Regions from separate parts of the Blautia sp. DFI.1.216 genome, predicted to be linked through region 2. Evidence: riboswitches for the same ligand, from Rfam matches in the RefSeq annotation. Region 2 holds a riboswitch; each other region holds the start of a gene.
The links. Region 2 has a riboswitch for cyclic di-GMP ahead of LJE11_RS14580 (ABC transporter substrate-binding protein). Riboswitches for the same ligand answer to the same signal wherever they lie in the genome.
Positions count from the first base shown of each region.

Region 1 (10,835 bases), on a different contig from region 2:
AATTCTTGGATTTCCTGATATTTTGCCTCAATCATTTCCGGTTCATCAGCCCAGGTTTTTTCATATATTTTGAAAGCTCTTTTAAAATGTGTTTTGGCTTGCGAAAGATTGGCGGTCATCAGATAAATGGTTCCAAGAGTTTCCTGAAAATCTAGCAATAATGCCTGGTCAGAGTCAGTGCCAATGCTTTTTGTCTTTAACAGATCCTTTAATTCCTGAATGATTACATTCATACCTTTGTGGTAGTTATAGTTATCCATGTATGGAAATTTAACCACACAGACGATAGGAAAGTGTGGGGGATTTCGCCTGTGTCATGACACAGGCAGTGCTTGCTACTCTTGATTAGTTAAAGACTTTTAACTTTCCTGATTTTAAAATAATACCGATCAATAATATCCTGCAATGTAATGGATTTCATTTTTTCATCTACCATATTTTGAATTTCATGATAGAAGTCCCCAATAGCGAATTGAATGTTGATACCGATTCCACAATCCGGATTGGTATCTGTGTCCAGGTGAAGCAGCGGCTTATCGCCCTCTACCGCTCGGTAGATGTCATACATATTGATTTTATCTGCCGGTTTTGCAAGAGCGGCATTCGCATGACCTTGTGTGTTGACAACAATGCCTGCATTTTTCAGGGTTGCCATAAGCTGTCTGACATAAGCCGGGTTTGTCTTGATACTTTCTGCAATTTTTGTGCTGGAGAGTTGTTCTTCATCTCCAAGAGCAATAAATATAAGAATATGAATGGTGTCACTAAGCTTTGTGGAATATTTCATTTGTCACCTCGAATTTTCTTCTTGCAATTTTTAAACTTACATGATAATATGATTTTAATGTTTGATGTAAATTTAATTTTAACAAGTGAAAGAATAAAAGTCAAGCAAAATAAAAAGTGTGGAATCTGATATGAAAAGGGAGATAAAGTGGTGTATGCAAAAGGAGGAACAAGTCAGTTTTCTGGCGGGAAAGGAAATGTGATGAAGATGAATGTATATCAAGAGATAAGTCAAATCATCAAAGAAGCAGATGGTATTTTGATTGGAGCCAGTAATGGTTTGTCTATCGCAGAGGGATATAATATTTTTGCTGATGACGCATGGTTTCAGGAAAATATGGGAGATTTCAGAGAAAAATACGGACTGCGTTGTGTTTTACACGGATTTTCAGTGCCAATGAAGGTAGAAGAAAAGTGGGCGTTTGTAAGCAGACTTGTTAAGGCAAAAGCTATGCAGGATGAGCCGAGTGAGATTATGAAAAACATCTATGCACTAGTAAAAGATAAAGAATATTTCGTAGTAACTTCCAATGCGGAGGATCATTTTGTGCCGGCAGGTTTTGAGGCAGACCGTGTTTTTGAAATGGAAGGGAAATTAACCCAGATGCGGTGCAAGAACAGATGTCATGATGAGGTCTATCCTAATCAAAAAGCAGTTCTCGCCATGACAGAAGAGGAAGTAAACGGAAGAGTACCCAAAGAGTTACTGCCGAAATGTCCAAAATGCGGTGGAGATATGGAAGTAAATTGGGGTGAGATGTCCTCGTTTACAGAAACGAAAAATTGGAAAGAAAAGGCTGCCCGTTATCAAGAATTTATTCAGAATTTACATGGAAAGAAGCTGGTAATTCTGGAATTTGGCATTGGTTGGAGAAATCAGATGATTAAAGCTCCTTTGATGCAGCTTGCAGCAGTAGAACCACAGGCAAGATATATCACATTTAATAAGGGCGAAATTTACATTCCAGAGGAAATCAAAGAAAAATCCATCGGTGTGGATGGTAATCTTACGGTAGCGTTAAAGGAAATCAGAAAGGGAAGGATAGACTAAGTAAGGTGGTTAAAGATATTACAGTTGTGAGATAGGAGAATGAAAAAAATGAGCTGTTATGAAAATTTGGTAATGAAAACACAAATGAACTATTCCAGACACTATAGTACCTATGCATCCGGCGGTACTGCTGCAGTGTTGAGCAAACAAAAACCACTTTCTTATGAGGAACAGATTCAGGAATTTGTTCGCAGAGTGCAGGAGGCAGAGTGTATCATAGTAGGCGGAGCATCCGGTTTATCAGCGGCTGGAGGTGGTGACTTTTATTATAGTGATACCCCTTCTTTTCGTGAGCATTTTGGAAAATTTGCAGATAAGTATGGATTCAAAGGTGCTTTTAGCGGCATGATGCATCGGTTTTCTACAAGAAATGAACACTGGGGATATGTGGCAACCTTTTTAAATGCTACACAAAATGCCCCTATCAGAGATCCATATCTGGATTTGGATAGAATCTTGCAGGGAAAGGACTTTCATATCTTAACGACTAATCAGGATACACAGTTTGTAAAGATTTATCCGGAAGAAAAGGTCAGTGAGATTCAGGGAGATCATCGTTTCTTCCAGTGTTCCCAGTGCTGTCAGGATGAAACATGGGATGCCGTACAACCTGTGGCAGATATGATTGCGGCTATGGGAGAGGGGACAATGGTGCCGGATGAACTGATTCCTCGCTGCCCTCATTGTGGTGCGGAAATGTTTCCGTGGGTAAGAGGATATGGGAATTTTCTGCAAGGGAAAAAATACGAAGAAGAATATGAGAAAATCTCAAAATACATTCAAAAGAACAAAGATAGAAAAATTCTCTTGATAGAACTTGGAGTAGGGCGCATGACACCGATGTTTATACAGGAACCGTTTTGGGAACTGACAAACAGTTTGAAAGATGCATATTATATTTCCGTAAATTCAGAATATCAGTTTTTGCCGGAATTCATTGAAGATAAGGGAATTGCTATTTTGGGAGATATAGGAACAGTGTTAAAAGATTTGCGGAAAGCAAAAGAGGAAAGTGCATTTGTATAGGATGCTTGTTCTTGATATTCCACTTGATGGAGAAACATTAGAATATTGATTGATACAAAACTGCACTCAGGGATATTGTGGGTGCAGTTTTGTATTAAAATTATTGATTACGATACAGTTTCTGATATGCAGTAGGTAATATCTGAAATATATCTCGGAAAGCCGATGTAAATTTACTTTGGTTTTTATATCCCACAGCGGCGGCAATTCCCGAAATAGATTTATCTTCCTGCAACAGCATATTCGATGCCAACTTCATACGGTATTCTTTCATGTAAGAAGCGATGGGCATTCCATAGACTGCTTTGAAAACGGATTTCAAAGTAGTGGTGTTCATCAGATACTGCTTTGACAACTCTTCAATAGTATAGTGGCGTTTTAGGATATGTTCCCGTGTACGAAAAATGGGCATTTTATTGTTATTTTGAAAAGCTGCGAGGCGTTTCAGGAAGAGCAAACTGTTGAAGTCAAAAAGTGGCTGGGAGCGTTATATTTAATTCACTTTGGCAAGGTGATATGACTGTATGGATCAAGGTTGGTTGCAGCTTCTGACTTTTATAGCCGTAATCCTTTAATATCTTTAATGCGTGATAAGATCATATTGCAACTGCAGCTGATAATGCCAGGCAGTGTATCAATGACATTGTGCAGGAAGTACTCCATTTCATCACCTGATGAAGCAACGGCATGTACATGAAGCCTGTCTCTTCCTGTGACACGGTAAATCTGTGAGACTGTATCATTTTTGTACAATATATCTGTCACCTGCGCCAGGTACTCCGGTTTTGTTTCAATTTCAAAATAGCATGATACAGCCCCACTGATTTTTTGCGGATTAATAATTGTTGTATATTCTTCGATTACGCCTCTTTTCTCCAAAGCCTGGATACGGGCTTTTACTGCCACTCTGGAAATACCGGTTTCTTCACCGATATCAGAGTAAGAGATACGTGCGTTTTCTATAAGCAGCCGGATAATCTTCTGATCCAGCTCATCTAAACCGTCCAGGTACATAAGTTCCCTCCTGTAAAATAATATAAAATAATATCCATCTGATAGCAGCTTTTTTCAATATCAAATATCATATCATTTATATTACTAAAAGTAAACAGCAGCTTGACTTATTTGCTGTAACTACATATAATTGTTGCGTAACGAAATCTTAAACTTACATTTTGAAAATACAATCGTGATTTCGGATAAAAAGCAGGAATTGATGGAGGAAAATGAGAATGTCAAAAGATGAATATTTAATCACAGATGCCCCTCTTAAAGCACTGACTGTTTTTGCAATGCCTATGATTCTGGGCAGCTTCTTTCAACAAGTATATAATATGGCTGATTCCATTATCGTAGGTCAGTTTGTGGGATCCTCTGCACTTGCGGCAGTTGGAGCCTGTGCCGCTTTGACCAATGTTTTCATCTGTGTGGCTTTGGGAGCCGGTGTAGGAGCAGGTGTACTTGTGAGCCGCTATTTTGGAGCTCAGAATTATAGCAAAATGAAAACAATTGTGTCAACATCGTTGATCAGTTTTCTGATTCTGAGTATACTTCTGGGGGTTTTTGGCTTTGTTTTTTCTCATTTTATGATGAGTTTATTACAAACACCTGCTGACATACTGGATGAAGCGGTACTGTATCTGCGTGTTTATTTTGTGGGATTTCCCTTTCTGTTTATGTACAATATCCTTTCAACGATGTTCAATTCCATCGGTGAATCGAAGATTCCGCTGGGCCTTTTGATATTTTCTTCTGTTTTGAATATTGTTATGGATCTTTGGATGGTGGCAGGTTTAGGGCTGGGTGTGTTCGGTGCCGCCCTTGCAACTCTCATTGCGCAGGGGATTTCCGCAGTGTTTTCGCTTTTGATTTTCTTTAACCGGATGCGTCGATATAAAAGCCGCTTTAACTGGTTTGACAGGCAGGAGTTACATTCCATGCTTCGTATTGCAGTACCATCGGTTCTTCAGCAATCCACAGTGTCAATTGGTATGATGATCGTACAGGCGGTTGTAAATCCCTTCGGTACACAGGCGCTGGCAGGTTATGCGGCAACCATGAGAGTAGAGAATGTTTTTTCACTGATATTTGTATCCATTGGAAATGCGGTTTCGCCCTATGTTTCCCAGAATCTTGGAGCAAAGAAAATTGAACGTATTAAAAAAGGATATCACGCTGCACTGGTGTTAGATCTGTGTTTCGCAGTCCTTGCTTTCATAGTCATTGAAACACTGCACACCCCAATTTCTTCCTTATTCCTTGGAAAAGATGGAACCGCTCTGGCATATCAGGTGTCCGGGGATTATATGAAATGGCTGGGATATTTCTTTATTTTTATGGGTATTAAGATGGCAACAGATGGAGTTCTTCGTGGACTTGGAATTATGCGGCCGTTTCTCATTGCCAATATGGTAAACCTTGCCATTCGGCTGTCAGTTGCCTTGATTTTTGCACCGCGTTATGGAATTGCATTTGTCTGGCTTGCTGTACCGGCCGGATGGCTTGCGAATTTTCTGATCTCCTATGGGGCACTTAGAAAATCATGGCCGGTTGATGAAGGAGTTTCATTCCGGTAAATTTCTCTTAAGTTTTGATGGGAAGCTGGATTTGTATGTTAAGAGGTATATTTTCGTTACTGTTCACTGGCAATATCCTGCGAAGCGTGTTGCTGTGAACAGTAACATATTTTCTTATAGACATGATATAGTATGAGTGCTATAATAAAAATAATTTTTTATGGCATTTATTGGCAAACCGGTTGAAAAGCCGGGGCGCAAAGCCAGAAGGAGCTAAAGTCAGATTGAAATCTGGCCATGCCAGCCGGTTGCATCATGCCTCAGTAATAAAAAAAGGTAAATGTTAAATGGGCATTATGGAAAAAGTTCCTGTAAAATTTTTTACAAGGAACTTTTTTTTGTCTTCAAGCGGATATTCGCAACCTCCGCAGGGGACTTACCTGATTCGGTTAAATTTGATGGAAAATAGAGAAGAACAGCAGGAATGGAGAAAAGATGAAAGGAAAAAGAGTGATTGCAGGCATTCTGCTTGTGGGAATTTTAGCAACTGCCCTGGCAGGGTGCAAAAATGCAGATGTTACTAAAAAAGAAAGAGAAAAGCCCGTTATCACCCTGGGCAGTGACAGTTATCCGCCATACAATTATCTGAATGAAGATGGAATCCCCACAGGAATTGATGTGGAACTGGCTACAGAAGCTTTCAGAAGAATGGGGTATCAGGTGGATGTTGTCCAGATCAACTGGGAGAAGAAAAAAGAACTGGTAGAAAGCGGAGAGATCGACTGTATTATGGGCTGTTTTTCCATGGAAGGACGCCTTGACGATTACCGCTGGGCAGGACCCTACATAGCAAGCCGCCAGGTAGTTGCTGTAAATGAGAGCAGTGATATCTATAAACTAAGTGATCTGGAGGGAAAGAACCTTGCCGTCCAGTCCACAACCAAACCGGAAGGCATCTTTCTGAACCGGACAGATGAAAGGATCCCCAAACTGGGCAATCTGATCAGTCTTGGGCACAGGGAACTAATCTATACCTTTCTGGGAAAAGGATATGTAGATGCAGTTGCTGCACATGAGGAATCCATTGTCCAGTACATGAAGGATTATGATGCAAGCTTCCGTATCCTGGAAGATCCGCTGATGGTGGTCGGGATAGGTGTTGCTTTTGCAAAAGAGGATGACAGAGGAATTTGTGAGCAGATGGATCAGACGCTGGAAGAAATGCGTCAGGATGGCACATCCCTGAAAATCATTAAAAAATATCTGGATGATCCCCAGAAGTATCTGGAGGTGGATAATCTTGGATATTAGGAGAAGAATAAAAGTAAAGCGATTCTGGATATTCGGCATTCTGCTTGGAATCTGTGTGACTGCAGCTTCCCTGTATTACTTTTTTCAGGCAGAGAAAAAGGAAGCAGAGAACAGGATGGTGAAAACTGTAAACTATGTCAAAGTGCAGTGTTCCACCTACACCCATTATAATGAAGCTTCGGAATCTAAAAGTCTCCTCCGCGCCATTGAAAGTGCCAGACAGATGAGTACGAATATCGACATGGAAACAGAAAACGGCTGCCGGTTAAGCCAGGAGTTTCTGAAAGAAAATCTGCAGACCCTCTGGGTGGATGGTATCCTTGTGCTGGATGCAGAGGGAAAGACAGTCTGCAAATACAGCATGGATGAGGCTCTGACCAATGAGATCACAGATTATCTGCAAAAAGACATTATCATGGATTTTACCGGATATGAAGAAAGATCTTATTCGGAACGGATTGACCGAGAAGACGGATCACGTATCGACATTGCAGCCTGTGCCAGAAAAGATGCACCAGGTATGGTTGCAATTTATTATTACACATCTCCGGAATTTGTCAGAAATTATACCCTGACAATACAGAACCTTTTAAATGGCTATAGCACTCAGAAAGATGGAACGATTATTGTTGCAGATAAGGGAACCATCGTTGCCAGCAACGATGAAAGCCTGCTGGGACAGGATACTGCCGGCAATCAGGTTGTCCAGGCAATGAAAGAGCATACAGACAGTCAGCATATTTTTCATTTAAAAAATGAAGGAACCAGATGTTATGGAATCATGCTGAAGCAGCGGGATTATTATATTTATGCCTATCTTCCGGATACGGAAGTATTCCGTAACCTGCCGCTAAGTGTAACAGCTGTCGTTTTTCTTTATTTACTCATATTCGGTATATTCTGCTTCTGGGGTTACAGAGCGGATCTGGCACACCGGAAACAGGAACAGGAAAAAGATGAAAAATATAAAGCAGAACTTCTGAGAACAGCAAAAAAAGCAGAAGCAGCCAATGAGGCAAAAACCGAGTTTCTGCAGCGAATGAGCCATGATATCCGGACACCGATCAATGGAATCTGCGGCATGATCAATGTGGCAGACTATTATGCAGACAATATGGAGAAACAGACGGAATGCAGGGCAAAGATCAAAGAGGCATCTCATCTGTTGCTGGAACTGATAAACGAGGTTCTGGACATGAGCAAGCTGGAGTCAGATGAAGTGGTTCTGGAAGAAATCCCATTTAATCTGAACAGTATTTCTGAGGAAATACTGGGTGTGATCGAACATATGGCTACAGAGCAGAATATCCGGATCATTTGGGAAGAGAAAGAAGTTACACACTGGAATCTTATTGGAAGTCCGGTGCATGTGAAACGGATTCTAATGAATATTTTGTCTAATGCGGTGAAATATAACAAAGAAAACGGATATGTCTATATCAGCTGTCGGGAAATCCCATCGAAACAGACAGCAATGACCACATTGGAATTTGTCTGCAGAGACACCGGAATTGGAATGACAGAGGCATTCCAGAAACGCATTTTTGAACCATTTGCACAGGAACATGCAGGAAGCCGCACAAAATTCGCCGGAACAGGGCTGGGAATGCCAATCACAAAAAAACTGGTGGAAAAAATGAGCGGAACCATTTCCTTTGAAAGTAAAGAAGGCACAGGGACTACATTTGTGATCCGGATTCCATTCCGGATTGACACAGATATGAAGGACAGGACTGAAGCTGAAGAAAAAACGGAAACTTCTATCCATGGACTCCATGTTCTTCTGACAGAGGATAATGAGCTGAATATGGAGATTGCAGAATTTGTGCTTCAGAATGAAGGCGCTGTGGTGACAAAAGCATGGAATGGACAGAAGGCTGTTGACATATTCAGAAAAAACAGACCTGGAGAATTTGATGCTATTCTTATGGATATTATGATGCCTGTCATGAATGGATATGAAGCAGCAAAGATGATCCGCTCTCTGGACAGAGAGGATGCAAAAGTGATACCGATCATTGCCATGACAGCAAACGCGTTCACTGAGGACAAAATGAGAGCAAAGGAAGCAGGAATGGATGAACATATTGCCAAGCCTGTTGATGGGAAATTATTAGTAAAAGTGATCAATGAGTTAGTAAAACGCGATCAGAGGGAGAAGTTATAATGAAAAAGAAAAAATGGAACAAGTTAGTTTCTGTGCTTTTGGCGATGGTGACAGCCGTATCACTTCTGTCTGGCTGCGGCGGGAAAAGTGCGGAAAAAGAAGATGCAGAAACCATCACAGTGTATTTATGGAGCACAAAGCTGTATGAAAAATATGCGCCATACATCCAGGAACAGCTTCCGGATATCAACGTTGAATTTGTAGTAGGCAATAATGATCTGGATTTCTATCGTTTTCTGAATGAAAACGGCGGATTGCCGGATATTATAACCTGCTGCAGGTTTTCCCTCCATGATGCAAGCCCCCTGAAGGACAGTCTGATGGATCTTTCCACAACCAATGCTGCAGGTGCTGTCTATGATACCTACCTTAACAATTTCAAAAATCAGGATGGCAGCGTAAACTGGCTTCCTGTGTGTGCAGATGCCCATGGCTTTGTAGTGAACAAAGATCTTTTTGAAAAGTATGATATTCCTCTTCCAACGGATTATGAAAGCTTCGTTTCTGCCTGCCAGGCATTTGATGAGGTGGGTATCCGTGGGTTTACTGCAGACTATTACTATGATTATACCTGTATGGAAACACTGCAGGGTCTGTCTGCATCAGAGCTGTCTTCTGGGGATGGACGTAAGTGGCGTACCATCTACAGTGACCCGGACAATACAAAGAGAGAAGGTCTGGACAGTACCGTCTGGCCGGAGGCTTTTGAACGTATGGAGCAGTTTATTCAGGATACAGGGCTGAGCCAGGATGATCTGGATATGAATTATGATGATGTGGTTGAGATGTACAAAAGTGGTAAGCTTGCCATGTATTTCGGCAGTTCTGCCGGTGTAAAAATGTTCCAGGATCAGGGCATTAACACAACATTCCTGCCATTCTTTCAGCAGAACGGCGAAAAGTGGCTGATGACTACACCATATTTCCAGATAGCTTTAAACCGTGACCTGACAAAGGATGAAACACGTCGGCAGAAAGCAATGAAGGTACTGAACACAATGCTTTCAGAGGATGCGCAGAACCGGATCATTTATGATGGGCAGGATCTGTTAAGCTATAGCCAGGATGTGGATTTCCGGCTTACGGAATATCTGAAGGATGTGAAACCTGTGATCGAAGAAAACCATATGTATATCCGTATTGCGTCAAATGACTTTTTTTCCATTTCTAGGGATGTGGTGTCTAAGATGATCTCAGGAGAATATAATGCAGAGCAGGCTTATCAGTCATTTAATTCCCAGCTTCTTGAAGAAAAATCCACTTCTGAGGATATTGTGTTGGATTCAAAGAAAACTTATTCCAATCGTTTCCATACCAGCGGAGGCAATGAAGCCTATTCTGTTATGGCAAACACTTTGCGTGGTATTTATGGGACGGATGTGCTGATTGCAACAGGAAACAGCTTTACAGGAAATGTACTGAAGGCCGGTTATACAGAAAAAATGGCAGGCAACATGATTATGCCAAACGAGCTTTCCGCTTACAGCAGTGAGATGAGCGGGGCAGAACTGAAGGAAACGGTCAGAAACTTCGTAGAAGGCTACCAGGGAGGCTTTATCCCCTTTAACCGTGGCTCTCTGCCTGTGTTCAGTGGTATTTCTGTAGAAATCAGGGAAACGGATAATGGTTATACATTGAGTAAAGTTTCAAAGAATGGAAAACAGATTCAGGACAAGGATACTTTTACTGTGACCTGCCTTGCAGCACCACAATATATGGAAGCTTATCCGGCAGAGGAAAATATTGTATTTGATGGAGGGGATACCTCTGTGGAAGATACCTGGACAACATATGTTTCAGATGGTAATGCCATTCTTGCAGAGCCTGAAGACTACATTACTCTGAGGTGAGAAGAATGGATGTTAAGAATCATAATACAAACAGAAAGAAACGGGTTGTGAGAAAACGATGGAATGCAGCAGTTCTTATTGCCCTATTTGTTGGAATCCTTTTGACTGTTTTCCAATATTTGGGGTTT
Region 1 is NZ_JAJDML010000042.1:16,933-27,767, forward strand. It holds gene LJE11_RS14325 (hypothetical protein) at 1-260, opposite strand, end outside; gene LJE11_RS14330 (Rrf2 family transcriptional regulator) at 350-787, opposite strand; gene LJE11_RS14335 (NAD-dependent protein deacetylase, SIR2 family) at 938-1,837, shown strand; gene LJE11_RS14340 (NAD-dependent protein deacetylase) at 1,886-2,863, shown strand; gene LJE11_RS14345 (helix-turn-helix domain-containing protein) at 2,964-3,275, opposite strand; gene LJE11_RS14350 (Lrp/AsnC family transcriptional regulator) at 3,419-3,877, opposite strand; gene LJE11_RS14355 (MATE family efflux transporter) at 4,096-5,439, shown strand; cyclic di-GMP riboswitch class I at 5,602-5,695, shown strand; gene LJE11_RS14360 (substrate-binding periplasmic protein) at 5,875-6,690, shown strand; gene LJE11_RS14365 (ATP-binding protein) at 6,674-8,857, shown strand; gene LJE11_RS14370 (ABC transporter substrate-binding protein) at 8,857-10,707, shown strand; gene LJE11_RS14375 (hybrid sensor histidine kinase/response regulator) at 10,713-10,835, shown strand, end outside.
Region 1: another riboswitch for cyclic di-GMP. It lies ahead of LJE11_RS14360 (substrate-binding periplasmic protein); the one in region 2 lies ahead of LJE11_RS14580 (ABC transporter substrate-binding protein).

Region 2 (10,835 bases):
TAATATCCGCTTCTGTTCCGGACAAACCTGTATTTCCGCTTTTTGAAAAAGCCGTCTGATATCTTTATCCTGCATTCTCATTGATCTCCTTCCTTTATCATATTTTTCATCTGCTGAATTCCAATACGATATCTCGACTTTGCAGTAGAGAGACTACAATTCATCATCTTTGCAATATCTTTAAATTTCAATTCCTCATATGCACGCAAAATGATTACCTCCCTTACCTCCTGGGAAAGTCTGTTCAGTAGTCCTTTCAGATAAAGATAATCTTCCATTTCTTTCATTTTATCTGTTCCGCAAATATCTGGATATTGCTGAATATTTTTCGTGTTTTCACTTATTTTAAGAATTCCGTTTTCATTCTCAGCTTCATAACTGCGGAGATTTTTTCCTGCCTCTTTTTTTCTCTGCTGATAATCAAAGCAGAGGTTTCTGGCAATGGTAAGAAGATATCCTTTCAGATTGTTTCTTTGATAAGATGTCCCATATTTCATAAACTTCAGGAAAGTTTCCTGCGTAATATCATAGGAATCTTCTTCGTTCTGTATCATGTAAAGACAGAAACGGAAAATGTCCGCATAATATTGTTTTATAATGTCAGATAATGCCTCTTTATCTCCGTCCCGTACTTTCTTCAGCAGCTTTCTGTCACTCATTATATATTCTCCTGTTGTAAAACGTCTTACATATTATATAACCATAAATGATGTAAAAAAGTTCACAAAACTTATTACGTTTATAAAATTTCTCATGGAAAAACTGCATTGAAAGAGTTCTTCTGCTTTATATTGCATAATTACATGTTTCTGATAAATTACCCGATATGGGTATAGAAGTTATAGATGTGCATAATCGAATACAAAAAGATTCCGAGCATACATTAGAAAAACAGGGAGATAAATTTCTTATCTCCCCAAAACTGACGATTCGTATTTTAAGCTACGATCCACTTTTCCTCACTCATGTAACTCATATGATGTTCCAAGCACCTGATCCAAAACAGCAAGTACGGGTTTATTATTTAATGGTTACTGAGCAATGACCTGCGTTTCGGTACCCCCCCCGCCGCCGGATTTTATGCTTCTTATTGTCTTTTCCAGCGTCTTCATATCAACCGGTTTTGAAATATGGGCATTCATACCAGCTGTCAGAGAATGCTGAATATCCTCTGAGAATGCATTGGCAGTCATGGCAATAATCGGAATTGTCTTTGCCAGCTCATGGGAGCTTCTGCGGATTGCCTTCGTTGCCTCATAGCCGTTCATGACAGGCATCTGTATATCCATCAGGATCATATCATAGTCACCAGGAACAGACTGTTCAAATGTCTCCAGAACCCTTTGACCATTTTCACAAATCGTACACTCCGCGCCCTCAATCTTTAACAGTTCCGTCAGAATCTCCGCATTCAGCTCATTGTCCTCTGCACACAGAAATCTCATTCCTTTCAGGATATTGCCATCCTGCTCTTCTGTTTCTGCCTGTGAATCCGGAGAAACAGATCTTTCTTCTGCGATTTTCAGATCCATAAAAACCTCAAAACAGCTGCCCTGTCCCGGTTCACTTTCTACATCAATGGTTCCGCCCATCAAATCAACCAGATTTTTGGTGATTGCCATTCCAAGACCGGTTCCCTGTATCTTATTTGTCAGGGAATTTTCTGCACGGGTAAAGGCATCAAAAATCGTGTTCTTGAAATCTGCCGACATTCCCATACCATTATCGCAGACTAAAAAGCGATACTTTGCATAAACAGATGAATTTGATTCACATTCCTCTGCCAGAAGCTGAATTTCTCCACCTTCCTGTGTATATTTTATTGCATTAGACAGCAGATTACTAAAAATCTGCATCAGATGAACCTGATCCCCGTTCACCCACTCATGCCTGATGTTTTCTTTTGTAATTGTAAGAGTCTGCTTCTTTTCAGATATCTGAGAACGAAATATAGTGTCAATCTCCTGTATAAAATCCGGAATAGAAAAATCAGAATACTTGAAGACAGTTTTTCCTGCTTCAATCTTACTCATATCCAGAACCTCATTAATGATTCCTAACAGATGCTGTGAGGAAGTATCAATTTTATCCGCATACTCTATTACCTTGCCTTTATCACCGGCATCATGTCTGATTAAGGACGTAATACCAATGATCGCATTCATAGGAGTACGTATATCGTGAGACATATTGGCAAGAAAACTGCTCTTGGATCTGTTCGCCTCCTGTGCCACCTGAAAAGCATCCTCTGCCGCCTGTTTTGCCTGCCGCAGCTTTGTATTCACTGTTTCCAGCTTGGCATTATTTTCCCGCTCCAAACGGATTGCTTCCTGCTGATTTCTGTACATAACAAAGGAAATCCCCATCATAACACAGGCAGCTACGATAACCGTAAAGATAACGATAAATACCATAACAAAATTGACAAGTTTTAATGTATTCGTAGCAACATACTCCGCCGGAACCAGAAAGATAAGTGTCCATTCGGCATTTTCCATTCTTTTTAATCCGTAAAAATATTCTGTTCCATCCAGAACTGCATTAGAATAACTGCAGTCTTTTTTCTCCAGTTCCGCCTTTGTTTTCTCAAAGGAAGAATTGTGAAGATACTTCATATTCTGTAAAACAGAAAATACATTATGGCCCTTGATCAGTTCCACCTGATTGCTGTTGAACAGTTTAGATCCATTATCATCCAGTACATACACACTGTTGTTTCCGTTATAAGCTTCGCAGTTAAAATATGGATTTAGCTGTTCCATGTCCTGGGCAATTCCAAAATAGAGAATTGAAGTTTTCTTTTCTCCATTTTGAAGATGTATGGGCTCCGGCAAACGATTCAGAAATACCATCTTTGACTGGTTATCCGTCATAGAATCAAAAACAAAACTGATCTTTTCAGGACTTTCTTCAAAATAATCCAGTTCCCGGAAAAGTCCCTTGTTTCCGGATTCTGTATAATATCCGCCTTCTGAATCCACTGCCATCAACGTAATCTTCTGCTCTGCATATGCTGATAATTCATATTTCTTTTTCATGTGTCTGCAGAGTTCATCTGTAGTCTGTACGTTTGCATCTCTCAGATAATTACATTCTTCCGTTACCCGATTCCAATGGGAATCGATCACATCCTCCAGATTTTGAAACATTTGACGGGTAACCTCTTCCATCTGGTTTAATCGTTCCTCATAGATAATATCCTGGATATAAGTATGATACAGGAAAAAGAATGCAAGAAACATCGCTATACCAGTCATACAACAACCCAATATTAAGTTCCGGTAACTCTTTGCCTTCTGCATCCTTCTCCTCCGCTTATTTCCATTCAGCGTCTGCTTCACTTAAAGTTTCAAATTGCCCAAAAAACTCCTTTGCCGCATCCATACCCACAACACCACTGTCTGTCACTTCCGTTTCTGATGCCAGTTTTTCACTGATTCCGGAAATTGCAACCTGATAAGTCTTTCCATCCTCCAGTTCCATATCTTCAGGATTTACCAACATATATGGATAATTCTTGCCTGTACCAACTGCATCATAACCTTCTTCATACAATGCCTGAATCTGTTTTCCTGTCAGCCTGATTGTTTTAATCGTCTGTGACCAGCCAGTCGGAAGAATGATACATACATCATAGTCTGTAATATTCTTTGCATACAGTTTTCCGCTCACACCATCATTGTTCTGGTTCGTACCATTTCCACTGATCCATGTTCCAAGGGATATAAGAGCAACGTCACTTCCGGTTGCCTCGGCAAAGCATCTGCCCACCAGCTTTGCACAGCTTTCCTGTGAAATTTCCTCTGTAGCTGTTGTGATCACTTCCGGCTGATTATTTACCACGCTGTCCTGATCCTCATCCAGCTGATCTGCCACATCCTTTATTGATGCCTTATCCTGCATGAATTCCAGCATTTTGGTTCCGGTATTTACAATCGTATTTTCCCATCCGGAATAAATAAACGGTGTCGTATTCCCTGCATTGATAAAATCCGAAATATCTGCATAGAAGGTGTCATCCGCCTTTGCATCTTTGAAAGGAAGCAGTCCTGCTTTTAATGTACTGTCCGGATACAGGGCACTGGTTCCTTCTACCGTAGACAGCACCTTCATGACTTTTAATGCATCTTCAAGTTTCTCAGGATCATTCTCCAGCTTTTTATTCAATCCATAAAAACGGTTTACATTTAAAATAAATACATTCTTGCTTCCATCTTCAGACAGGTATGGCATCAGACCAAATTTGTCCGTTGTATCTTCTGATTCCATAATGCCATTCTGTGGTCCCAATAGAAACAGTGAATTTCCCTTTATAAAAGCTTCTCTTGTTTTACTATCATCTACCGGATCACTGTTGCTGCAGTCAAGCATACCGAGATTTTTCCATTTCTGGATATATTCCATGCTGTCCATCATGCCTTCCGTGTCACTGACATTTGCCTTTCCTGACAGGTAATCTTTCTGCCACTGCTTTCCAGACATAGTACCAAGGAATCCCGCATCCGCAATATTACATATATACTGGAAGGCTGAACCAGGATACTGAATCTGTGCCATACATAACGTAACTCCTGCTTCTTTTGCCTTGTCTGCAAGTTCTTCAAGCTCTGTAAAAGATGTTGGCAGCTTCCAGCCATGCTTCTCAAGCAGTGTTTTATTATAGGTGATTCCATAACAGTTGTACAAAGATGGAAGCATATAAAGTGCACCCTCATCGGATACATCTTTCAGACGTGATTCCACATAATTATCTGTAAAATCGTATCCTGAGAGATCAATCATCTTATCACTGACATCCACCACATCTGGCTTATAAAAAGTCTGTGTGCAGATGTCCGGAAGATCATCTGCCTCTAACATATTCTGCAGACAGGTTGTTGTATTTGCTCCGCTGTACGGGACTACTTCAAGCTCAATCTCTGGATATGTTTTATGCACTTCTTCTATAAAATTGTCCACTTCCAGATAAGGAGCCATAAAAGTAATTGCTTCGTGCTTCTTTGGTGTTTCATCTGTTTTCCCACACCCTATAAGTCCTGTTGCCGCTATACATGCCAAAATAAGACATGCACTTTGTACTTTTTTGATTTTCATATTTTTCTCTCTTCTCCGATAAAATCATTATGGTTCCGTTTATGAAATAACATCCCTGCTTGCAGGATTCTTCGCCTGCGAAGGGTCGCTTCAGCGACATAATTCCCCTCCGTCGCAGTGCGATCCTGCCCGGAGGTCTTTTTTATGTTATAGGAACATTACGGAGTAATTTCCTATAACATAAAAAAACACCGTCTCACAGACAGCGCACATCATTTCATGCAACTGGCTGCCATTTTACAGGCCCTGTAGCTTTGCGTCACAGACTTTCATCTGCTTTGCCGATCGTCGTTCTATTACAGATTGTAAATTTATGCAAAATATTGATTTCATTATACTCCTACATTCCACTGTACACAAGAAAAACCTCGCCGCTTTAACGCTAAAAAAAGAACAGCCGATTATATATTCGAACTGTTCTCCTACTTCCGAATTCCACGCAACATTGACATTACTGTTTTCTGCTCATTTGTACTTATAGCAATCCTCTTAAATGCATTATTTACGAGGATTGCTATAGATTGATTATTCCATATTCTTAAAACAACAGCTCCATCTGATCCCCCACTTCAATTCTCGCAGTGACAAGTTCATCCGGTTCTTTCCCTCTTTTGTGTTCAGCTTTCAGATACTGCGTACCGCCCTCCAAATGACCGGCTGCAATGTATTCAGCCGATGGTCTGCAGTATAGTCTTCAGAAGATCTCCCTGAAGATAATAGGTTGTCTCAAAATGAAGATATGATAACGATACCTTATCCCACAACAGTAAAATCTTTGGCAGGAATTCTTCATCCCCATCCCAGAACTGAAGCAACACAGAAAAACCCGGAAGAACAGGCATTTCAAATGTCAGATCCGCCCCTGCCAAACGCTCCGTCTGCTTTCCCCCCAGACAGGTGCAGGCCTGCTTTACCTCTTCCACTTTTCCTGAAAATGCTTTTGCATACTTTTCCACAAAGGGGGCTGTTGACGGACTGCTTCCGGCAGTTACAAACCTGCTCACAGGCTGCCACTGCCCGGTCAAAGGCGGCAGTACTTCCTGTCCGGAGCAACAGAGAAAATCATAAATTGTCATAACAATTGTATATTCTCTGCAATCCGTCCATTCATCATCCGCAACATATTCAATGGCACCATTTCCGCGATCGATCCGATATTCTGTTCCGATATATTTCAAATACAGATATTCTTCATCATGTTTCAATCCATATTTCTCTATCAGCTTATCCTGATCATACTTTAGAAACAACTTTCTTCCCGTATATACCTGTTTTTCATAATTATCCATAATATACTTTATTCCATTTCTTATTTAACCGAATCCGCCCGGCACACTACTCTCTTTTCATAGATATATTCTAGCAAACTGTCTGTCAGAAATCAATTATGTTTTATCGTCTCGGGATTTGGGATAGTTGTATGTGAACAGTAGATAAACAATTTATTGACAAATAACCGACCAGATGTAATAATACCACTCAGAGATAGTATTTGGACTCAAAACTATACTCTGGCTGAAATCACTGGAATCTTATATAAAAACAGCCAGCCGGAACCCGAAAGCGGAAACGGAAGGATGTATGTAATTTTAAAAGATAGGAGCCGGTATTTATGATACAGGAAATCAGATTTCCCCTAATCTATGGAATAACAAGCCATATTTTATGTATCAGAAACAGGACTCAATATACAGGGAATCAATCAGAAGCGTTTCAGGGTCAAAGTGTATCCTGATGCGCTTTTTTTGCAGATCATAAAGGTATATTTCCTTTTTATGGAGCTGCATGACTCTGATTTTTCCCGCAGGAAAGGACTATATAAGATGACAATAGAAATGTTAAAAGGAAAAATCCACAGAGCAACTGTTGTCCAGGCCGAACTGGATTATGTGGGAAGCATTACTGTGGATGAAGAACTGCTGGAAGCTGCCGGAATACTGGAATATGAGAAAGTTCAGATTGTAGATGTGAACAACGGCAGTCGATTCGAGACATACACAATCTGCGGAAAACGCGGAAGCGGTATGATCTGTCTGAATGGAGCAGCAGCAAGATGTGTAAGCACAGGTGACAAGATTATCATCATGGCTTACGCAGGGTATGAGCCTGAAGAGGCACGTACTCATAAGCCTGCAGTTGTATTTGTAGATGAAGAGAATAAGATCAGCAGAGTGACCAATTATGAGAAACATGGTCTGCTGAAAGACATGGCCTGAAAACATTGATATCAGGTTAGAGACTATCATAAGATGAAAGTGAATTCAGAAAAGAGGCTATCTCAAAATCTATGATACCGGTCCATTGACCGAGAAAGAGGAGATAACAATGCAGGTAACAAAAACAGTAGAAGAAACAAAAAAACAGATCAAAGCATGGAAAAAAGAAGGTAAAACTATAGGTCTTGTTCCAACAATGGGATTTCTTCATGAGGGACATGCAAGTCTGATCAAAAAATGCAGAGAGCAGAACGACATTGTAGTTGTGTCTGACTTTGTCAATCCAACACAGTTTGGTCCGACAGAGGATCTTGAGGCATATCCAAGAGATTTCGAGCGAGACAGTAAACTCTGTGAGAGTCTTGGCGCAGACCTGATCTTCTGCCCTGAACCTTCTGAAATGTATCATGATCCCCATGCATTTGTAAGTATCGATACATTATCTGAAACACTTTGTGGAAAAACACGTCCTATCCATTTCAAGGGTGTGTGCACAGTTGTAACCAAACTGTTTCATATTGTAGCCCCGGACAGAGCATATTTCGGACAGAAGGATGCTCAGCAGCTTGCCATCATCCGCAAGATGGTCCAGGATCTGAATTTTGATATAGAGATCGTAGGCTGCCCAATCATCCGTGAGGAGGACGGACTGGCAAAATCCTCCAGAAATACATATTTAAGCGATGAAGAGAGAAAGGCTGCTCTCTGTCTGTCCAGATCCGTAAAACTCGGACAGGAAATCATCCACGCAGGCATTTCCGCAGAAGAACTTCTCGGCAAAATGCGTGCAGTGATCGAAAAAGAGCCTCTGGCAAAAATCGACTACGTTTCCATGGTAGATGCACTTACCATGCAGCCTGTGGAAAAAGCAGATCATAATGTTCTCGTAGCAATGGCTGTCTATATTGGCAAAACAAGACTGATCGATAACTTCAGCTACGAGGTATAATATATGGAAAATATTTTAAAGAAAATCGAAAAAATCAGCAGTTTTGCATCCAGATATATTGGAATCATCATCATTGCCTTTTCATGCCTTGCCTTTTTCTGGAGGGATGGATTTGCATGGATGACAAATTATACGTCTGTTTTTCTGGGTGTGATCATGTTTGGCATGGGACTGACCATACGTCTGGAAGACTTCCGTGCAATTTTTTCCAGACCAAAGGAAGTGATCATTGGCGCAGTTGCACAGTATACGATTATGCCAGTCGTGGCCTGGGTATTGTGCAAAGTCATGAATCTTCCTGCAGATCTGGCTCTGGGTGTGATCCTTGTGGGATGCTGTCCTGGTGGAACAGCCAGCAATGTGATCACCTATATTGCAGGCGGTGATGTTGCACTTTCAGTAGGAATGACAATTGTTTCCACTCTGGCTGCTCCTGTTATGACTCCATTTCTTGTGTACATTCTGGCAGGTGCCTGGGTGGAAGTATCCTTCTGGGCAATGGTACTGTCTGTTGTAAAAGTAATTCTGATTCCTGTACTTCTTGGAATCCTTCTTCGTACACTTGCAGGAGAGCATGTAGATAAAGTTTCAGATGTCATGCCATTGATCTCTGTTGTTGCCATTGTTATGATCATTGGCGGAATCGTGGCCGTTAATGCAGAGAAAATCTTAAACTGCGGAGTTCTGGTCCTTGGTGTTGTTGCAATCCACAATTTCTGTGGTATGATGCTTGGACTCCTTGCAGCCAAAATTTTCCATGTAGAATATACACGGACAACAGCTATAGCTATTGAAGTCGGCATGCAAAACAGCGGACTGGCAGTTTCTCTGGCAGCAGCTAACTTTGCAGCCAATCCACTGGCAACACTTCCAGGTGCTATTTTCAGTGTATGGCATAATATTGCCGGCTCTATCTTTGCAGGGATCCGCCGTTCCGGCGCAGAGAACCAGACACGCACAGGTGAAAATGGTGTGTCTGCAGCATAAATAACAAAAGAACATAGAAAACAGAAAAACCCCGGAAACCTTACGGTTCCGGGGTATCTTACGTTTGTGAGGTTCTTAAAATCTCATTATTTTCTATGATTTTCGTGTCTATATTGTCCTGTATTGCGGATTTTCCAAGCTATATTTCTATTCTCTTCATTTTTTAGTATCAAAATGGTATCACAGCCGATTTTTCATGAGCTGTCAACTTTCCGGTTGCAGATTCCCACCTTGACTGTTATAATCGAAACATGGGTGCTATCATAACGGTAGGCGGTTAGTCCTTCAGCAGAGGTTGCTGAGTGCCAGCGGCACTCGTTTTGCAACGACCGAAGTGAAACGGAGACCTGTGACCCTCTGATTACATAGAAACTCGAAAGAGAATCCACTGGAAAGGAGGGCTAAGCCATGAGTATTGTTGATTTTATAGCAGTAGTGAGCTTCGGCTTAACCTGCTTTGGTCTTGGATATACCTTTAGCAAGGATAATACTAAACCACAAAAATAGCCGCCCTGGTCTGGTAAACTAAGCGGCAATTTTTGTCAAAACATATATCGGACTAACCGTCTATCGGTAGCACTCTTTTTCTATAATCATATTAGCACGCATGTTCAGAAATGTCAAAAAATTTTTATTCTACTTTTTGAAGTTTTGACATATCCAATCCATGCCAGATCATCATCAGAATATCCCATTTTTAATTCTATGTACATTAAATTGTTAATCATTCTTATTCTCTCCTGATTCCAAATTTTGCAACATCTCAACAAACTGGAAGCTGTAAACCTTATTGTTCCTAAATTAACTGTGGCATACCATTGATAAACATATGCCATGCCTGTCATTTTTCGCACTAAGTTTCCATCCGTGCATTTCAACGATTTCTTTTGAGAGGGCAAGCCCTATTCCGCTGTTTCCGTTTTGTCCCGTATGAAAACGTTCAAACATATGGGAAAAATCCTCTGTGCTAAGTTCTCCTCCATCGTTCCAGATGGAAAGGACTTGATTTTTCCACGATATTTCGATTTGACTACACGCATATTTTACGGAATTAGTTATCAGGTTAGCAACAGCGTGTTCCAGCTTCTCCGGGTCTCCGTTGACATATCCTTCGTCCAGTTCTAACGATACTGAAAGGTTTCGCCTGTTCACAATTCCTTCAAGCGGCATCAAAATATCTTGAACCAGTGATGCCATTTCTATTGGTTCACACTTTAATGGTTCCGTACCGCTTTCCATTTTTGATAAATACAGGATATCCTCAATAAGTTTACTCATACGCTCCGTCTGAGACACTATCATTCTGCCCGCTTGAGAATAATCGGTAATGACTCCCATTTCAATCTCCTCCGCATATCCGCAAATTGCCATAAGCGGGGTTTTTAATTCATGAGATGTATTTTCAAAAAAGGTCTTCTGAGCTTTGTCATTTTGTTCAAGTTTTTTCCCGAGAAAATATCCAATGGCAGCACCGAGAGCGGCAATGGCAAAAGCATCCAGCAAAACACCAAAACTGATTTCTTTTACGAGTTCTGGTTCGCCGGTAACATCCACATAAGCAAGTAATCTCTCATTGCTGTCTTCGTAAT
Region 2 is NZ_JAJDML010000044.1:2,277-13,111, reverse strand. It holds gene LJE11_RS14595 (hypothetical protein) at 1-75, opposite strand, end outside; gene LJE11_RS14590 (RNA polymerase sigma factor) at 78-659, opposite strand; gene LJE11_RS14585 (ATP-binding protein) at 1,032-3,302, opposite strand; gene LJE11_RS14580 (ABC transporter substrate-binding protein) at 3,316-5,094, opposite strand; cyclic di-GMP riboswitch class I at 5,312-5,387, opposite strand; gene LJE11_RS14575 (DUF3786 domain-containing protein) at 5,763-6,383, opposite strand; gene panD (aspartate 1-decarboxylase) at 6,918-7,310, shown strand; gene panC (pantoate--beta-alanine ligase) at 7,420-8,259, shown strand; gene LJE11_RS14560 (bile acid:sodium symporter family protein) at 8,263-9,246, shown strand; gene LJE11_RS14555 (sensor histidine kinase) at 10,048-10,835, opposite strand, start outside.

Region 3 (10,835 bases), on a different contig from region 2:
TGTCCCCCATGTCATGTCCATAAGTGTCATTAACAGGCTTAAACCTGTCCAGATCCAGATAGAACATGGCAAATTTTTTATGCAGCTTTCCATTTCTTTTTAATCTTTCGGAAAGATAACGCTCATTATAAAGTCCTGTCAGTGCATCCGTATTTGCCAGCTTCTCAAGTTCATGCTTCTGCCCGATATCCTGAGCGATCAGCATTACTTTGGACAGTATACTGCCTTTCCATTCCACAGGTATCACTGACATTACTTTATAAGAAGATCTGTCAAGAGTAGAATATTCAAAGGTATACAGATCATCCTCAGACATAATAACTTTTCTCAGATGTTCCGGTGAAAGCAGATCATCCATCTGTATATTTATCTTTTCCGTAAGTACCACATACTCTCCGGACATACGCTGAAGAAGCTCCCTGTAATCACCTGTAGGATTATAATAAGACTCATTGTTCATCTCATAATATTCGTATATCCCGCTGTCCAGATCACAAACTGCAAAACGCTCTACAATCCTGGTTACTCCCTGAATAAGCTGGTCCATGGCGATGTTCTGCTTTAACATCGCTCTGCATTCTTTTTCCGTATTTTTCGAATCCGTCACATCACGAAGAAAAATCATGGCGTGTCTGACCTCTCCGTTCTCATCTGTATCTCCCTCCATCACTACATTCCGGATAATACGCAGCTCTCCGTCAAACACTGCTTTGCATTCCTGACTGAGTTCCCCGGTAATTTTTCTGAGTTCCTTCATAATATATTCCCGGTTGTAAATCTGCGCAACCGCCTCTTTACTCTCAGGACAGACATAATTATTAAGAAACATCTGTATCAGTTCATCCCATGTCCGGCTTTTGTTGAAAATTTCCTGAAGCGAGCCCTTTACTTTCATAGATTCAAATGTATTTTCCTGAAGATCCACATAATATTCACACAGATTCATATCTGTAAAAGCCCGGTGAAAAGCAGCTTCCCTTGCTTCCTGATTCCGGGCAAAGTGATCAGATCTGACAGATAATACCCAGATTGGCCGTCCTTTATTATCCCTGGCATCTGCCTTCACAATCCTTACCGATATTGATAAACCTTTACTGTCTGTAAGATACAAGGTGTGAGAACCCTGTAAATCATGAAGTCCTTCCGGTGAAAATATATGCTTTTGCTCATTACAGACCACACTGAGCATAGAGCCGTCTGATGCTTTCATAAATTCATCAAGGTCATCCCACCCCAAAAGCTGCAGAAAATAGTTACTTACACTCCAGATTGTCAGCTTCTCATCATAATAACCGGCGACTGTTCCCACCGGATCATTCTGTTTCAGTACATATTCAATAGCTTCCTGAACTGAAGGATTAATATCCGTATCTTCATTTGCGACATATATTTCAATCTTATTCATTTTGTTAAGCATACACCTATGCTCTGACATGATATTCTCAACCTTTCTTTAAAATAAAAGAGAATAATGCCCGCTACAATACAACAAGACATTACTCTCTGTATAAATGCAACTGGCTGCCATTTTACAGGCCCTTTAGCTTTGCGCCGCAGCCTTTCGACTGTTTTGCTGATACTGTATCTGTGGAATTATACAGTTACCTGGTGTGCCAACAAGTTGATTTCTCGAAGAATCAACTTGTCGGCACACTGGTTTATTCACAGACACATTATATATATTATATTTTTCATTTCTTATTACTGTTTACCATTAATATTTCCTGCACCGCTGTTTATTTGTTACTGTTTACTCCGTTCTCAGTAACATTTATATGCTTTGTAAATCCAAATAACGACTTGCCTCTTTCAATCGTCAGGTCAGTTAAACACTAATTGCAATATATTATTTGCATATCCCCTGAATAATGTCAACTGCTATTTTCCTTATTTCACAAAATTTATTCCAGATTGCAAACGACATACATTACATTTGTCATAATTAATCCTCTGAAATATTAAGACAGGTCCGTATTTTACGGGATAACGACCAACTATAATAACTCCATACAAAAACAGATCCAATATCTTATAATCAAAGATACAGGACCTGTTTTTATTATCTGAAATTCAGCCTGCAAGATTCAGCATTTTTAATAAGAACAGCCAGCTCAGGCCATAATAGGTAATTACTGCAACAAGGTCATTCACTGTTGTGATCAGCGGACCTGATGCTACTGCCGGGTCAATATTGATCTTCTTAAAGAACAATGGAATACAGGTGCCTACTGCACTGGAGATCAACATAGCCAACAACAGTGCCACACCGATACATCCGGATACTGCATAGGAAAACAAAAGTGTTTTTCCTTTAAACAGATAAATATACAATCCAATCAGCGCAAAAGACAGAATTCCAAGAAGTCCGCCATTACACAGACCAATTCTCATTTCCTTCCACACAAGTTCCAGTTTCTGCTTACCTGTCAGAGATTCATCCATCAGCACACGAATCGTCACAGCCAGAGACTGGGTACCCACATTACCTGCCATATCAAGGATCAAAGACTGGAAGCACATAATAATCGGAAGTGCAGTCACCACCTTCTCAAAAATTCCTACCACTGAGGAAACTACCATACCAAGTCCCAGAAGAATAATCAGCCAGGGCAGACGTTTCTTCATACTTTCTTTCAGTGGCTCCTTTAAATCCTCTTCTGCTGTCAGACCGGCCAGCTTCGCATAGTCATCACCCATCTCATCATCAACCAGGTCAATGATACTGGCAGATGTGATGACACCCAGAAGCTGATTATCGTTGTCAAGAACCGGAATAGAATCCTCAGAATAATCTTTCAGTTCTTCGATACATTCATCAATATTTTCTTCCGCATATACATATGGATAGGAAGTCACCACCAGATTCTCAAGCAGATCATCCCGTCTGGCAATGATCAGTTCTTTCAGATTAATGGCCCCATAAAATTTCTGCTGCTCTGTCACTACAAAAATAGTGGAGATATTGTCATTTTTTGCAGCCTGTTCGATCAGACTGCTCATTGCCTGCTTAACTGTCAGTTTATCTGTGATCACAATATAATTTGTTGTCATGCGGCTTCCGATCTCATCCTCATCAAAGGATGCGATCATCTCCACATCACGTCGAACCTCAGGTTCAAGCAGATCGATCAGTATTTTTTTCTTTGTTTTTTCAACTTTATTTAATACATCTGCAAGAGCATCTGTCTCCATTCTGGATAAAATGGCTGCTGCTTTTTTCACATCCATTTCATTCAGATACTCTGCTGCATTCTCCTCATCTGTATATTCAAAAATATCAGAAAGCATATCTATATCCAGGATACGGTACAGCTTGCACCGCTCCTGTACAGTCAGTTTCGGCATTACATCTGCCAGATCATTCTCATGATAATCCTGCAGCCTTTCTCCCATAACGGCCGGAGAGGTGTTGCTGCGGATGATCTTCAGAATTTCTTTGGAATAATCCTGTACTCTTTTCTCCATTCTTTCATCCTCCGTTTTTTTGCATAAAAGCACACCAAAAGAAAGCAGTCTGTTATTTATTACATTTTACTGCCATTTCTTCCATGCTTTTTCCAGCACAATAAACCGCAGGGTATCAAACCATAACCTGCTATTCATCCGCTGTCCGTAACTGTCCGGCATCTTCGCCGGATCATTACTGCTCAATATGTAATTGCATGATTCGGGGGAATTTCATAAATACAGGATAAGAAATGAAAAAGACATCCGATCTTCCACATACAGAAACTGTCAGATTACAGACAGTAAAAAACTCCTATTTTATATGCATACATGGAAAATCCTGAAAATATATGACTACAGCAGAACAAAAACGGCTGCTATACTCATATACTCTTTTTAATTCAGATCCTGTGCTACTACTTCGCCCATGAGAATCGCAATTATCCATTCTGTTCCACCTGCCTTTTCTTTAAAATTTACGATTTCGGATATCAGACCCTGTTTTCGGGAATCTGATTTCTAACAGCAAATTTTATGCTGTTCCCTATTTTGAAACAGCATTTTTAAAATTATTTTCAATTTGCACAGTTATTGTAACCGCCCAGTAGAGAAAAAGCAACCCTGTTTTCTCATTTTTACATTAATTTTTGTTAATGTTAACGATAAGTTTGCTTCTTTTATTCCTAAATGATAGAATATAATCAGAAATTTGCAAATAATAAGATTATTGCCATAAACATGCAAGACTATAATTGATATTCACAGGAGAAAAAATATGTCATTTATCAGTGTATTTGATGTTATGGGGCCGAACATGATCGGTCCTTCAAGTTCACATACCGCAGGTGCGGCGCGTATTTCCTATCTTGCCCAGAAAATGATCGAAGGCCCGTTAAAGAGAGCCGACTTCATCCTGTACGGCTCTTTTGCAAAAACTTACCATGGTCACGGTACTGACCGAGCTCTGCTGGGTGGTATTATGGGATTCTCTACTGATGATATGCGCATCCGAAATTCTTTTGATATTGCTCATGAAAAAGGTCTGAAATTCTCTTTCACTCCAAATGAGCAGGAAACAGATATTCATCCGAACACCGTAGATATCTGCATGGAAAATGAAAAAGGCCAGAAAATGACCGTACGCGGCGAATCCCTTGGAGGCGGCAAGGTCCGCATTGTGAAAATCAATCACGTACAGGTAGACTTTACAGGCGAATACAGCGCAGTGATCGTGATTCACCAGGACACTCCTGGCGTTGTAGCCTATATTACCAAATGCCTGAGTGACCGTAATATCAATATTGCATTTATGCGTCTGTTCCGTGAAGGCAAGGGGGATATTGCTTATACAATCGTAGAATCTGACGGTAAACTTCCTGAGAATATCGTTCCTGCAATCCGTGAGAACCCGAATATTCATGAAGTTATGATCGTACAGATGTAAAGAAAGGAGGATTTTTATCATGGATTTTAAAAATGCAAATGAACTCTTAGCACTCTGTGAAGAAAAAAATCTTCCTATCTCAGAGATTATGCGTATCCGTGAGATTGAGCTTGGCGAAACAGCCTCTGAGATTGTAAATAAAAAAATGATACGAGTACTGGGAATTATGAAAGATGCTGCTTTCTCACCAATCAGACAGCCGGTAAAATCTATGGGTGGTCTGATCGGCGGCGAAGCCAGAAAGCTGAGTCTCCACGCTCAGGAGAAAAAAGGTCTCTGCGGAAATCTGCTTCAGAAGGCAATTACTTATGCTATGGCTACACTGGAAACGAATGCCTCCATGGGGCTGATCGTGGCCTCTCCTACTGCCGGTTCTGCCGGAATCGTACCGGGGCTGATGCTGGCAATGCAGGAACATTATCAATTCTCTGATGAAGAGATTATACGGGCATTATTTAACGCAAGTGCCATTGGTTATCTGGCAATGCGAAATGCAACTGTTGCAGGTGCGGTAGGCGGATGCCAGGCCGAGGTAGGGGTTGCATCTGCAATGGCTGCATCTGCTGCTGTAGAGCTGATGGGAGGTTCACCGAAAGAATGTACTTTTGCTGCATCTACTGTTCTTATGAACATGCTTGGTCTGGTATGCGATCCGGTCGGCGGTCTGGTAGAATATCCATGTCAGAACAGAAATGCTGCAGGTGTGGCAAACGCTATAATTGCCGCAGAAATGGCTCTCGCAGGAATCCCGCAGTTGATTCCTCTGGACGAAATGATCCAGACGATGTTTACCGTGGGCAAAAAGCTTCCTGCAGAACTGCGTGAAACTGCTATGGGAGGATGCGCTACTACGCCATCTGCATGTAAAGCATGCCATATATGCAGTTAACAGGCTGACAAATAAAAAAACTGTCTCTGTAATGCACCTATTTTCTACGTATAATGTGCATATACAGGACAGTTTTTTATTATTTTTCCAGCTTTGCCAGCACTTTTGATGTAAAATGTGTATCGAAAAACTGAACAAAAGGTCCGAATCCAAATGCACTGACCAGTGTTCCCAGTCCGACGATTCCCCCTGCAAGCCAACACACCAGTGCACTGATCGCATCATTAGATACTCTGCACCAGAAATACGGAATTTTCGGCCATTTCTCTGTCATGATCAGAGAAATACTGTCATATGGTGCAACTCCCTGTTTCGGAAGCTGGTACATGGAAATTCCAAGGCTTGTTATGATAACTCCAATAAATACGGTAACCACCTGCATTGCCATCTGATCCGGTGCATCGATCACAGATGTGATCAGGTTATAGAAAAATGTAACAAAATATCCAAGAAATAACGCATTTATGATCGTTCCCAATCCGATAAGCTTTCTTCCCCAGATAATTTCTATTACAAAAAATCCCAGATTCAGAAGAATTAAAAAACGGGCATATTCAATTCCCACACATTCTGCCAGTGCCATGACCATTCCGCTGAAAGGGTCATTTCCAAGACCGGAAAGTTTAAAAATTGCAATTCCCAAACCAAGGATTATATTTCCAATCAACATTACGACCACATACTTCCAGTTTATTTTTCTGATCCATTCACTCATCTTTTTTTCCTCCGTAAAATTAACTCTTTCTATCATATCAGACAGTAAAATACTTTACAATATTCTTTCTGTAAATTGTTTTCCACTATTTTATTGTGATTTTGGCATATTCATGCCAAAACACCTCGCGGGATAGTGGTATGTGAACAGTTACAAAACTACTTGATTTACTCCGTGAATGTGACTATAATGAGAAAAGCGTATATAGGTGTATATACACCCTTCTATACATAATAAAAACAGGAGAAAATATAATCTATGGAAAAGTTAAAAGCATTTCTCAGACGCAAAGACATCGAAATCTCTATAAAACGTTATGGAATCGATGCCCTTGGTGCCATGGCACAGGGTCTTTTCTGCTCCCTGCTGATCGGCACGATCATCAACACACTTGGAACACAGTTTCATATTTCATTTCTGACCACTGCTGTGGCAACTGTAAACGACACCCAGTATACCGTAGGCTCTCTGGCATCTGCAATGAGTGGTCCTGCCATGGCTGTCGCCATCGGCTATGCGCTGCATTGTCCGCCGTTGGTGTTGTTTTCATTGATTACTGTTGGCTTTGCATCTAACGCATTAGGCGGTGCAGGCGGACCGCTGGCTGTATTATTTGTAGCCATCTTCGCTTCCGAAATCGGAAAAGCAGTATCTAAGGAAACCAAAATTGATATTCTGGTCACTCCACTTGTCACGATCGGTGTAGGTGTTGCCCTGTCCGCATGGTGGGCTCCGGCACTTGGAAGTGCAGCGATGAAAGTGGGAAATATTATTATGTGGGCAACCAACCTGCAGCCGTTCCTGATGGGAATCCTTGTTTCTGTATTTGTGGGTATTGCACTGACACTTCCTATCTCATCTGCCGCAATCTGTGCTGCGCTTGGCCTTACCGGACTTGCCGGAGGAGCTGCTGTAGCAGGCTGCTGTGCACAAATGGTAGGTTTCGCAGTAATGTCCTTCCGCGAAAATAAATGGGGTGGTCTTGTTTCTCAGGGAATCGGAACATCCATGCTCCAGATGGGAAATATCGTAAAAAATCCACGCATCTGGATTGCACCGATCCTTACTTCTGCCATCACCGGACCTCTTGCAACCTGTCTGTTCAAGCTTCAGATGAACGGAACCCCTGTTTCTTCCGGTATGGGTACCTGCGGATTCGTAGGACAGATTGGTGTATATACCGGCTGGATGAATGATATTGCAGATGGACTTAAAACCTCAGTTACAGGCTGGGACTGGGCAGGTCTCCTGATGATCTCCTTCATCCTCCCTGCAATTCTGTGTCCGCTCATCAATATGTTTATCCGTAAGCTTGGGTGGGTGAAAGATGGAGATATGACACTGTCATAATCTTCGTTTTATCCATTACCTTCTATAAAAATTCTGTTTCCATAACAGAAAACAGCTGCACTACCTGTCATCTGACGTACTGCTCACAGTTTTATCCCTGAGCATACTTTTCAGACAGTATCGCAGCTGTTTTTATAATAATTCTTTAAAATAATCTTTATTTTCTTTTATCTTTCTACTTCTGTATATTGATTTCCTTCTGCATCGCGCAGATTATCATCCACATAAATTTTTCTTCCTGCTATATCCAGCCGTTCCTTATAATCAAGTGATACACCGCCAAGCATAGCGGCTACAAATGAAAAAACAATCGTCATTCTGCAAAATGTCTGAAGAAATCTGAGTGCACCATAAATAAACAGATTCTTATAATAAGCAGATCTGAATTCCTTTTCTACACCCCTTGCTGTAATTCGATACATAAACATAACTACTGCCAACAAAAAGATTCCAACTATCAAAAGAAATATTCCTGCTTCACGATATTCTCCTGTCAGATGATATGCTCCTATCAGTAACATCGCAGGTGTAAGCAATGTCATTATAAAAACCATTTCTGCTCGAAATGTATAAAAACGATACATTAAGAACAATAACACCAATACAGCAACCAAAAACATAGCATTTTACTCCTTCTTACAATATTTTTTTTCGCAGTTATGATAATAACACAGATAACGCTTATTACTGTTTTAGGCACTGATATTAGACAAAATTTCTATAAAAGCTTTGCATTTTCCATCCTTCTCGCTTATACTTATATATGTTACATTTTAAGGAAGGATTTTGTTATTACTATGAGTGATTTTTCACAAAGACTTGAAAAAGAAATACAAAATACAGGCAAAACATTATGTTATCTTGCCGAAGCCAGTGGTCTGCAATTAGACTATATCTCCAAAATGAATAAAGGAAAACGCATTCCCAAAGAAGAAGACCGTCTGGTACGGCTTCTTGACGCAATGGAATGTACCGCCGGCACAAAATCTGATCTTCTGCTTCTCTACCGACAGGAAAAAATGGGAAAAAGCCAGTGGCAATGTATGGAAGAACTGATCCATATCATCCAGCAGGATGTAATTGAATTTCCGACAGTTTCTGCCTCTGTCAGCATATCAGACACCCCAAATACAATCTCTATCCTGGATAACGAGTTTGCCATTTACTCCTGGATTCGAAAAATAATGATAAGTACATCAGATTCAGAAATTTATTTATGGACTTCAGAAATTTCTTCAGAACATTTACATTATCTCATTCAGATCATACATGAAGCACCATATCAGAGGCTGGAACATCTTTTTCCTTTGCTGCAGAATCAGAATGCCGACAATACATTAGATAACCTGAAAAAAATATCCATCTTAAAACCAGCTATGTTTTGTGAAAGCTATGAACCTTTTTATTATTATATTACCCCCTCTGTATCCGAAGAAAAAAAATCCGGTCTGCTTCCAAACTGGCTGATCACAGATAATATTGCCCTTGGAATAAATTTCCAGACATCAAAAGGAATCATCATCAGAGATACTCAGCAACTACAATTGTTGAAACATGAATTTATCCGCGAAAAAGTGCTGGCCAGAAAAATGCTGTTTCGTTCTGATCTGGATTCTTATGTAAAAGATGTAAACACTATGATGAGCGAAGGTTATGTAACACACAACTATTACATTGAATATTCTCCATGCCTTCTCCATCTGATTCCAGCAAATATACTTGAACAGCAGATTATACTGGATACAGTCGAAAAGGAACCATTACTTGTTTCTCTTTCTCAACGTACCCGACATATGGAAAACGAAAACATGGTACATATTTTCTGTATTTCAGGTCTAAGGCAATTCATGGAAGAAGGACGTATAGCTGGTTATCCTGACATGCTTTACAAACCATTTGATCCGTCTTTACGTCTGTGGCTTCTAAAAAGTTATTATCAATACATGCTTAACACACCACACTCCTGTATCTGTGTAAAGGAAAATTTCATCCATCTGCCCAGACATATTTCCATTGTATCCAGTTCTAATGTCAATAATGGCATTGCTTTCTGGAATAACACCAGCCGTGGTCTGCAATACTATGTCTTAAAAGAATCCGGGTTTTCCCAAAAGCTTTATGAATTCTGTCAGTTCCTTGATAAGGGTAATATGGCATGGTCAGAACAGGAAACTTTGGGAATTATCAGAAATATGATTCTGGAATATGGCGGAACGTTGTAATCTATGTTTATCAGACTACAACAGATTCTTTAATAATAAATATTTTCAAAGACACCTGAAAAATAAGCGCTTACTTTTCAAATTCAAAATCCCCAGACATGATGTTATTTTATGACATCATGTCTGGGGATTTTCTTTTTGTTGGATTTTCTTTTTGTTGGATTTTCTTTTTGCAGGCTACCTTGAAAACAATCTTGAAAAAAATCCTTTCTTTTTTGCCTTCTCAGGTACTTTCTGTGCATTCTGATTTATGTATTCCTGGAACATTCGCTTTGAATCTCTGATCATTCCGTTTAACTGTGCATTATTATCAGCGTTAATCCCATCGCACAATTCAACACCTTTTCTTGCATAATATAATGCATTTTCATCATGGTTTAGTCTTATATTTGCCACCTGAAGCATCTGATAAATCGGTATCTGATAAACTGGCATTTCTTCCTGCAATATCAAATCTCTATGATTATTCAATAACAACAGCACTTTTTCTGCTGTTTCTATTATCTGTTCAGGGTTTACATTCTCTTCCTGAACATTTTGCAGATACATAGATCCGCATCCTACGCAGATTCTGATGAATGTTTTTTGCACATTTTCTCTCACTTGTTGGTTTAAAATTTCTGCATTCCACATATATTCAATACTTTCTGCCATAAACCAACTCTTCTCAGCCAATTCTGCACATTCCTGTCCCTGAATCTTCTTTACTGTTACAATAGAAATACATGCCAACATTCTTATGAGTTCATTCATCAAGAAAATTTCTGC
Region 3 is NZ_JAJDML010000049.1:15,301-26,135, forward strand. It holds gene LJE11_RS15345 (sensor domain-containing diguanylate cyclase) at 1-1,405, opposite strand, end outside; cyclic di-GMP riboswitch class I at 1,510-1,585, opposite strand; gene mgtE (magnesium transporter) at 2,071-3,465, opposite strand; gene sdaAB (L-serine ammonia-lyase, iron-sulfur-dependent subunit beta) at 4,223-4,891, shown strand; gene sdaAA (L-serine ammonia-lyase, iron-sulfur-dependent, subunit alpha) at 4,911-5,780, shown strand; gene LJE11_RS15365 (YczE/YyaS/YitT family protein) at 5,860-6,495, opposite strand; gene LJE11_RS15370 (PTS transporter subunit IIC) at 6,754-7,845, shown strand; gene LJE11_RS15375 (hypothetical protein) at 8,013-8,399, opposite strand; gene LJE11_RS15380 (hypothetical protein) at 8,643-10,067, shown strand; gene LJE11_RS15385 (hypothetical protein) at 10,245-10,835, opposite strand, start outside.
Region 3: another riboswitch for cyclic di-GMP. It lies ahead of LJE11_RS15345 (sensor domain-containing diguanylate cyclase); the one in region 2 lies ahead of LJE11_RS14580 (ABC transporter substrate-binding protein).